Regions from separate parts of the Streptomyces sp. NPDC059994 genome, predicted to be linked through region 2. Evidence: riboswitches for the same ligand, from Rfam matches in the RefSeq annotation. Region 2 holds a riboswitch; the other holds the start of a gene.

Region 1 (4,407 bases), on a different contig from region 2:
TGTCTTCGGCATCGCGGTCGGCGTGGTGTGGCACGACGTCGAGGCGGCCCTGTCCCAGCTGCACGGAGAGCGGGTCGACACCGGCGAGACGCTGGTCGGGCAGAACCCCGCCGACGAGCTCGCCCGGCGCCGCAACCGCGCGGTCTGAGGGGCCGCGGGGCTGCCGCGGGGCCGATTGTCAGTGGCGTGAGGCAGCATCGGTGGTGTGAGAGCCGCGCCGACCATTCTGCATCTGGACATGGATGCCTTCTTCGCCGCCGCAGAGCAGGCGTCGAAGCCCAGCCTGCGCGGAAAACCCGTGATCGTGGGCGGCCTCGGACCGCGCGGTGTGGTGGCCACCGCGTCGTACGAGGCACGGCGCTTCGGTGCGCGTTCCGCGATGCCGATGGCTCAGGCGAGACGGCTGTGTCCCAATGGCGCGTATCTGGTGCCGCGCTTCGGCTTCTACCGCTCGATCAGCGAACAGGTGATGGAGTTGCTGGGGCGGCTGTCGCCTCTGGTGGAGCCCCTGAGCCTCGACGAGGCCTTCGTGGACCTGGAGGCCGGGGGAGTCGCGTGGGACGCCCAGTCGGCCCGTGAGGCCGGTCAGCGGCTGCGGGAGGACATCCGGGCAGCGACGGGTCTGACGGGGTCGGTGGGGCTCGCCGGGTCCAAGATGCTGGCGAAGATCGCCTCGGAGGAGGCCAAGCCCGACGGGCTGGTGCTCATAGAGCCCGGCACCGAGCGGGCGCTGCTCGCCCCGATGACGGTCAGGACGCTGCCGGGTGTGGGGCCCGCGACCGGGGAGCATCTGCGCAGGGCCGGGATGACCACGGTCGCGGATCTGGCCGAGGCGGGCGAGGACGAGCTCGTACGGCTGCTCGGCAAGGCGCACGGGGCGTCGCTGCACCGGATGGCGCTCGGGCTCGACGACCGGCCGGTGGTGGCCGAGCGGGACACCAAATCGGTGTCGGTCGAGGACACCTTCGACGTGGATCTGCACGACCGGGTGCGGGTGATGAACGAGGTGGGGCGGCTCGCCGACCGGTGTGTGCAGCGACTGCGGGCGTCCGGGCACTCGGGCCGCACGATCGTCCTGAAGGTCCGCAGGTACGACTTCTCGACGCTGACCCGGTCGGAGACGCTCAGGGGGCCCACGGACGACCCCGCGGTGGTGCGCGAGGCGGCCGGCCGTCTGCTCGACTCCGTGGACACGACGGGTGGCGTGCGCCTCCTCGGGGTCGGGGTCAGCGGCCTCGCGGACTTCACGCAGGAGGACCTCTTCGCCCAGGCGGCCGGTGAGCGGGAGGCAGGGGAGGAGGCCGCCGAGGAGGAGTCGGCTCCGGCCGCCGCCCCCGAGCAGGCGGCCGCGGCGGATCCGGCCGAGCGGCGCTGGGTGGCCGGGCACGATGTGTGCCACCGCGAGTTCGGCCCCGGCTGGGTGCAGGGCAGCGGGGTGGGGCGGGTGACCGTCCGGTTCGAGACGCCCACGGCGTCCGCGCCCGGACGGGTGCGGACGTTCCGGGTGGACGACCCCGACCTGGAGCCGTCCGAGCCGCTGCCGCTGGTGGCCGGGCCCGGGGAGACGGAGACGGAGACGGAGGCCGGGGCCGGGGAGGCGGGTGACGTGGAGGGTCAGGTGTCGTCCTCCTCGCCCGCGAGCCGTCCGAAGTCCCGGTCGGGGCCGGGGAGCGGATCGGGGGCGGCGATGTCCAGACCGTAGTGGTGGTAGAGCTGCAGCTCCTGTTCGGGGGAGAGGTGGCGGCCGACTCCGAAGTCGGGAGCGTCCTTGATCAGCGCCCGGTCGTAGGGGATGTGCAGCGCCTCGCCGACGAGGGTGCTGGGCTCCAGCGGGACGAAGGCGTCCCGGCTGAACAGGCCGGTGCGTACGGCGGCCCACTCGGGCACTCCGGTGGCGTCATCGAGGTAGACCTCGTCCACCGTGCCGATCTTGTTGCCGTTGCGGTCGAACGCCTTGCGGCCGATCAGGCTGCGCGGATCGATATCGGTCTGCACGGTCCCTCCAACTGGTCGCAGCTGCTCGTAAGCACTACGAAAGTGCACATCGCGGGCATCGGCCACTCGAAGGATCAGGGCCTGAACGCGCTGGTACCCTGGCGATGGCTGCTGACCCCGCGCGGGAGAGTCCTCCGGAAAGAAGTCCGGAGGCGCCGAAGGAGCAAATCCTCCCCGGAATCTCTCAGGCCCACGTACCGCGCGGACGAGGTCACTCTGGAAAGCAGGACGGGGGACGTGCGGGCATACGCCCGTGCGCGCGCCCCTTCCTCACCGACGGTGAAAGCCGGGACGCCCCCACGCGCCCCGGTGAAACTCTCAGGTTGAGATGACAGAGGGGGAGGCCGTCCGGGCACCCGCGCCGTGGTGCCCCTCGCAGGTCGTGCAGACCAGGAGGCCTCCGTAATGACCGCCAACCGCATGCCGCTCACCGAGCTAGAGCGTGGCATTCCCTTCGAGCAGCGTCACATCGGGCCCGACGCCGAGGCCCAGGCGAAGATGCTCGCGCAGGTCGGCTACGGCTCGCTCGACGAGCTGACCGCCGCGGCCGTGCCGGACGTGATCAAGAGCGCCGAGGCGCTGGGTCTGCCCGGCGCCCGCACCGAGGCCGAGGTCCTGGCCGAGCTGCGCACCCTCGCCGACCGCAACAAGGTCCTGGCCCCGATGATCGGCCTGGGCTACTACGGCACGTTCACCCCACCGGTGATCCTGCGCAACGTCATGGAGAACCCGGCCTGGTACACCGCGTACACGCCGTACCAGCCGGAGATCTCGCAGGGCCGTCTGGAGGCGCTGCTCAACTTCCAGACCGTCGTCGCCGACCTCACCGGGCTGCCCACCTCCGGCGCCTCGCTGCTCGACGAGGGCACCGCGGCCGCCGAGGCGCTCGCGCTCTCGCGCCGGGTCGGCAAGGTCAAGGGCGGGGTCTTCCTCGTCGACGCGGACACGCTGCCGCAGACCGTCGCCGTCATAGAGACGCGCGCCGAGCCGACCGGTGTCGAGGTCGTCGTCGCCGACCTGAGCCACGGCATCCCGGCCGAGGTGGCCGAGCGCGGTGTCTTCGGTGTGCTGCTCCAGTACCCGGGCGCCTCCGGCCAGGTCCGCGACCTCAAGCCGGTCATCGACGAGGCCCACGAGCTGGGCGCGATCGTCACCGTCGCCGCCGACCTGCTCGCCCTGACCCTGCTGACCTCGCCCGGCGAGCTCGGCGCGGACATCGCGGTGGGCACCACCCAGCGCTTCGGCGTCCCGATGGGCTTCGGCGGCCCGCACGCCGGCTACATGGCGGTCCAGGAGAAGTTCGCCCGCAGCCTGCCCGGCCGCCTGGTCGGCGTCTCCGTCGACGCGGACGGCAACCGGGCGTACCGCCTGGCGCTGCAGACCCGCGAGCAGCACATCCGCCGCGAGAAGGCCACCAGCAACATCTGTACGGCGCAGGTCCTGCTCGCCGTCATGGCGGGCATGTACGCGGTCTACCACGGCCCGGACGGCCTGCGGCAGATCGCCCGCCGCACCCACCGGTACGCGGTGATCCTCGCCGAGGGGCTGCGCGCCGCCGGTGTGGAGGTCGTGCACGGCTCGTACTTCGACACGCTGACCGTCAAGGTCCCCGGCAAGGCCGCCGACGCCGTCGCCGCCGCCCGTGACGGCGGGGTCAACCTGTACCTGGTCGACGCCGACACCGTCTCGATCGCCTGCGACGAGACCACCGACCGCGACCGCATCGCCGCCGTCTGGGCCGCCTTCGGCGCCGAGGGCGACATCGAGGCGCTGGACACCGCGGCCGCGGACACGCTGCCGGGCGCGCTGCTGCGCACCGACGACGTCCTGACCCACCCGGTCTTCCACCAGCACCGCTCCGAGACCGCGATGCTGCGCTACCTGCGCAAGCTCGCCGACCGCGACTACGCGCTGGACCGCGGCATGATCCCGCTCGGCTCCTGCACCATGAAGCTGAACGCGACCACCGAGATGGAGCCGGTCACCTGGCCCGAGTTCGGCCAGATGCACCCCTTCGCGCCGGCCGAGCAGGCCGGGGGCTACCTCACGCTCATCCACGAGCTGGAGGAGCGACTCGCCGAGGTGACCGGGTACGACGCGGTGTCGATCCAGCCCAACGCCGGTTCGCAGGGCGAGCTCGCGGGGCTGCTCGCGGTCCGCGCCTACCACCGGGCCAACGGCGACGAGCAGCGCACGGTCTGCCTCATCCCGTCCTCCGCGCACGGCACCAACGCAGCCAGCGCCGTGATGGCCGGTATGAAGGTCGTCGTGGTGAAGACCGCCGACGACGGCGAGGTCGACATCGCCGACCTGCGCGCCAAGATCGAGCAGTACCGCGACGAGCTCTCGGTGCTCATGATCACCTACCCGTCCACGCACGGTGTGTTCGAGGAGCACGTCGCGGACATCTGC
Region 2 (4,407 bases):
GACGGCGGCGGCGACGTCCGGGTCCAGCTCATGGAGGGACTGGTTCAGAAGCGACATCAGAAGATCCCTGGAGTGGTAGGTCAGCTGGCGAAGTCGGTGTACTCGTCGGCGGAGAGCAGGTCGCCCGGCTCGTCCGTGACGCGGACCTTGAACAGCCAGCCGCCCTCGAACGGGGCGGAGTTCACCAGCGACGGGTCGTCGACGACGTCCTGGTTGGCGGCGACGACCTCGCCCGTGACCGGGGAGTAGAGGTCGCTGACCGACTTGGTCGACTCCAGCTCGCCGCAGGTCTCGCCCGCGGTCACCGTGTCACCGACCTCCGGGAGCTGGACGAACACCACGTCACCGAGCGCGTTGGCCGCGTGCTCCGTGATGCCGACCGTCGAGACGCCGTCCTCGGCGCCCGACAGCCACTCGTGCTCCTTGCTGTAGCGCAGCTGCTGGGGGTTGCTCATGGCCTGAATTCTCCTGTACGAGGGGGAGTGGTGGTGAACAGATGAGTCGTGCGGTGCGTGTGCGAGGGGTCACTTCTGGCGCTTGTAGAACGGCAGCGCCACGACCTCGTACGGCTCATGCGTACCGCGAATGTCGACGCCGACGCCGGAGGTGCCCGGTGCGGCGTGCGCGGCGTCCACGTACGCCATGGCGATCGGCTTGCCCAGCGTCGGCGACGGGGCGCCCGAGGTGACCTCGCCGACCACCTCGCCGCCCGCCACCACGGAGAATCCGGCGCGCGGCACCCGGCGGCCCTCGGCGATCAGCCCGACCAGCTTGCGCGGGGCCTTGGCGGCGGCGCGCTCGGCGGCGGCCTCCAGGGCCTCCCGGCCCACGAAGTCGCCCTCCTTCTCGAACTTCACGACCCGGCCGAGCCCCGCGTCGAACGGGGTGAGCGCGGTGGTCAGCTCGTGCCCGTACAGCGGCATGCCCGCCTCAAGGCGCAGCGTGTCGCGGCAGGACAGACCGCACGGCACCAGGCCCGCGTCCTGGCCCGCGTCGGTGAGCGCGCGCCACAGCTGCTCGGCGTCGGCCGGGGCCACGAAGAGCTCGAAACCGTCCTCACCGGTGTAGCCCGTACGGGCGATCAGCGCCGGGACGCCGGCCACGGTGCCGGGCAGGCCCGCGTAGTACTTCAGGCCGTCCAGGTCGGCGTCGGTAAGCGACTTCAGGATGCCGGGGGACTCGGGGCCCTGGATGGCCAGGAGCGCGTACGCGTCGCGGTCGTCGCGGACCTCGGCGTCGAAGGCGGCCGCGCGCTCGGTGATCGCGTCCAGCACGACCTGGGCGTTGCCGGCGTTGGCGACGACCATGTACTCGTCCTCGCCGAGGCGGTAGACGATCAGGTCGTCGACGATGCCGCCGTCCTCCTGGCAGATCATCGTGTAGCGGGCGCGGCCCACACCGATGGTGCTCATGTTGCCGACCAGCGCGTAGTCCAGCGCCTTGACGGCGTCCGGGCCGGTGACGGTGATCTCGCCCATGTGGGAGAGGTCGAAGAGACCGGCCCGGGTACGGACGGCGTTGTGCTCGTCGCGCTCGCTGCCGTACCGCAGCGGCATGTCCCAGCCGGCGAAGTCGGTCATGGTCGCGCCCAGCGAACGGTGAGTCGCGTCAAGGGCGGTGAGACGGGGATTGCTCATGAGGGTGTGGCTCCCAGGGCATGACGGCGAGGACGATCCTCCCCATCTGTCATCGGAACCTGAGAGGTTCGCCGGGAGACCCGGCTTGCACCTTGGGTGGAGCCGCTCCGTCCGAGAACGTGCGGCCCGCTTTTCAGATCTGCCTCATCCACGCGGTACGGGGCCTGAGAGATTCAAGGGAGGGACTTGCTCCTTCGGCGCCCCGCGATCCTCCCGGCCTTCTGGGGCCTTGGGGGAACTGCCGGGGACTCTCCCGCGTGGATTCAAGCGGCCGGTATGCAGTTAGGCGCGCACATCATTGCACGCCTCCCACGGGCATCACATCACCTGAGTCTCATTACCATCCTTTTACGCGCATGGGTAAAGGGTCGTCCGACCCGGCAGGGGGAGCACCGATGACGGTTCACACGGCGGCGGCGCAGGCGGAGGCCCCGGTTCCGGCGGTACGGGACCTGCGCGGCCGGGACGGTCGCTCACCGCACACGCTCCGGTTCGCCGAGGGGGACGTGGTGGTGGTCTCCGGCCTGCCCGGCAGTGGCAAGACGACCCTGCTGCGCCGGGCCGTCACCGGCGTCGGTATCGACTCGCAGGACACCCGCCGCGCCTGGGAGGCCAGGATGGGCGGCGTGCCGTACGCGCTGTACCGCCCGGTGGTGCGGGTCGCCCACTTCCTGCGGATGCACCGGGCGCTGCGGTCCGGCGGGGGCCTGGCCGTCCACGACTGCGGCACCCACGCCTGGGTGCGCTGGTCGCTGGCGAAGGGTGCGGCACGGGAAGGCCGCTCGCTGCACCTCGTGCTCCTCGACGTCACCCCGGAGACCGCCCTGGCGGGCCAGGTGGCCCGCGGCCGCAAGGTCTCCTCGTACGCCTTCGCCCGCCACGCGAGGGCGGTACCCCGCCTGATAGCGGCGGTGGCGGAGGGCCGCCTGCCCCGGGGGGTCGCATCGGCGGTCCTGCTGGACAGGCCGGCGGCGGAAACGGTGAGCCGGATCGCTTTCGGGGAGGGGGCCGCCCGCCGCTAAGGTTTCAGGTGCAGGGGATCCGCCCCCTGCTCTCAGGGGCGCGGGGCGCTGGCATACGCGGCTCCGCCGCGTGAGCGCGAACAGCCACGCACGGCCCGCAGTCGAACCGGGGGAGAAGGACGGCACATGGACTACCCGCAGCATGCGGTTCCGCACCCCCAGGGCGGCGGCGGCTGGCCGGGCAACGAGCTGGAGGAGGCACTGTCCGCCTCGCTCGGCGTCCCGGGTGCGGGCCCCCGCCTGATAGAGGTCCTGGGGCGCAACCCCGTCTGGATCCCCCTCCCCAACGGCGGCAGCCGGGACAGCGCCGACCTCGACCTCCCCACCATGGAGATCGCCGGCTCCCCCTACGTCCCCGTCTACAGCTCCGAGCAGCAGTTCCTCCAGTGTGTCGGCCCGCACATGTCGTTCGCCGTCGCGCCCGCCGTGGAGTTCGCCCGCGGGCTGCCGCCGCAGCTGGGCATCGCGCTGAACCCGGAGGGCGCGGTCGGCGTACCGCTGCCGCCGCCCGCTGTGGCCGAGCTGTGCCGCACCGGGCGCACCGCCCTTGACGGGCCCGCCTCCGGCGCCCGGGTGCGGCTCTTCGAGCCGGACTGGCAGGAGGACCCCATCGACTTCCTGACCGCCGCGGCCGAGGAGTTCGACGCCACCGGCGTGGTGCGCACCGCCCGCCGCGCGCTCGCCTCCATCGAGGGCGACGACCCGACGCTCTTCATCGGCGTGGAGTTCTCCACCTGGGACGGGGCCGGGCGCAACGCCCCCATGGAGGCGCTGGGCCGCGCGCTGGGCCGGGCCCCGGTCGGCCGGCCGGTGAACCTGGTGCTGCTCGACGTGGCCCAGGACCCGGTGGGCGAGTGGATGCGGGAGCGCGTGCGCCCCTTCTACACGCGGGCCACCCCCTAGTCCTCCCGCATAAGCTGGTTTCATAATCCGTAGATCCCCACGGCCGCACGCCTGTGCACCGGCGGCGCGGGGGAACGAAGAGGGGCGGGACCCAGGGTGAGTGCGTCAGGCACCGCGGCGGCCGGGCAGGTCGAGCACATGCTGCGCCAGGTGGCCCCCGGACGCTACGACGCGTACGAGGCGCTGCTGCACGCCCTCGCCGACCCCTCGTCCGGCCGGCTGTGGATGCTGCTCTGGCACGGCCGGCCCGGCGCCTCCGACGCGCAGTACGGGAACATGGAGGTCGACGGGGTGGCGTACGCGCCCTGTGTGACCTCCGCCCAGGAGCTCTCCGCCAGTGGCTGGAACCGGGACCACGAGATGGTCACCGGCCGTGACATCGCCCGCGCCCTCTACCCCGACCGGTACGGGATCTGGCTCAACCCGCACGCCCCCGGCGGCGGGGTCGGCATCCCTTGGCCGGATCTGCGCCGGATCGCCACCGGCCTCGACCGGATGCCCGCGGGCCCGCTGCGGATCACCGAACCGGCCGTGGAGATCCCGCAGTTCTACGCCCTGCTCACGCAGCACGCGCACCGCACCCCGGCCGTCCGGGCGCTGCGCCGCGCCTGGGTGCAGCCCGCGCTCGGCACGCCGTATCTGGCCATCGGTCTCGACCTCTACGACACCGGGCCGCAGTCCGTCGACGCGGTGCGCGCGATGATGCAGCAGGCCGTCTCCGCCGTGCCCGACGGGCTGCCGGTCTCCACGGTCGCCCTGTCCGACGAGTACGACCCGGTCGGGATGTGGCTGCGCGCCAACGGGCGCCCCTTCTACGACCGCGAGGCGCACGCCGCCCCGGCAGC

The links. A riboswitch is a leader RNA that binds a small molecule or an ion and turns the genes downstream of it on or off. The one in region 2 is predicted to bind glycine.
Region 1: it holds a riboswitch for glycine, as region 2 does, so the genes downstream of both, gcvP (aminomethyl-transferring glycine dehydrogenase) here and gcvT (glycine cleavage system aminomethyltransferase GcvT) in region 2, are expected to answer to the same signal.

Annotation. Positions count from the first base shown of each region.
Region 1 is NZ_JBHWUR010000053.1:8,724-13,130, forward strand. It holds gene ACFWA7_RS24150 (MerR family transcriptional regulator) at 1-148, shown strand, start outside; gene ACFWA7_RS24155 (DNA polymerase IV) at 206-1,702, shown strand; gene ACFWA7_RS24160 (PRC-barrel domain-containing protein) at 1,615-1,995, opposite strand; glycine riboswitch at 2,108-2,205, shown strand; gene gcvP (aminomethyl-transferring glycine dehydrogenase) at 2,401-4,407, shown strand, end outside.
Region 2 is NZ_JBHWUR010000012.1:40,521-44,927, forward strand. It holds gene glyA (serine hydroxymethyltransferase) at 1-57, opposite strand, end outside; gene gcvH (glycine cleavage system protein GcvH) at 81-455, opposite strand; gene gcvT (glycine cleavage system aminomethyltransferase GcvT) at 525-1,637, opposite strand; glycine riboswitch at 1,781-1,903, opposite strand; gene ACFWA7_RS09470 (AAA family ATPase) at 2,033-2,659, shown strand; gene ACFWA7_RS09475 (enhanced serine sensitivity protein SseB) at 2,786-3,562, shown strand; gene ACFWA7_RS09480 (enhanced serine sensitivity protein SseB C-terminal domain-containing protein) at 3,659-4,407, shown strand, end outside.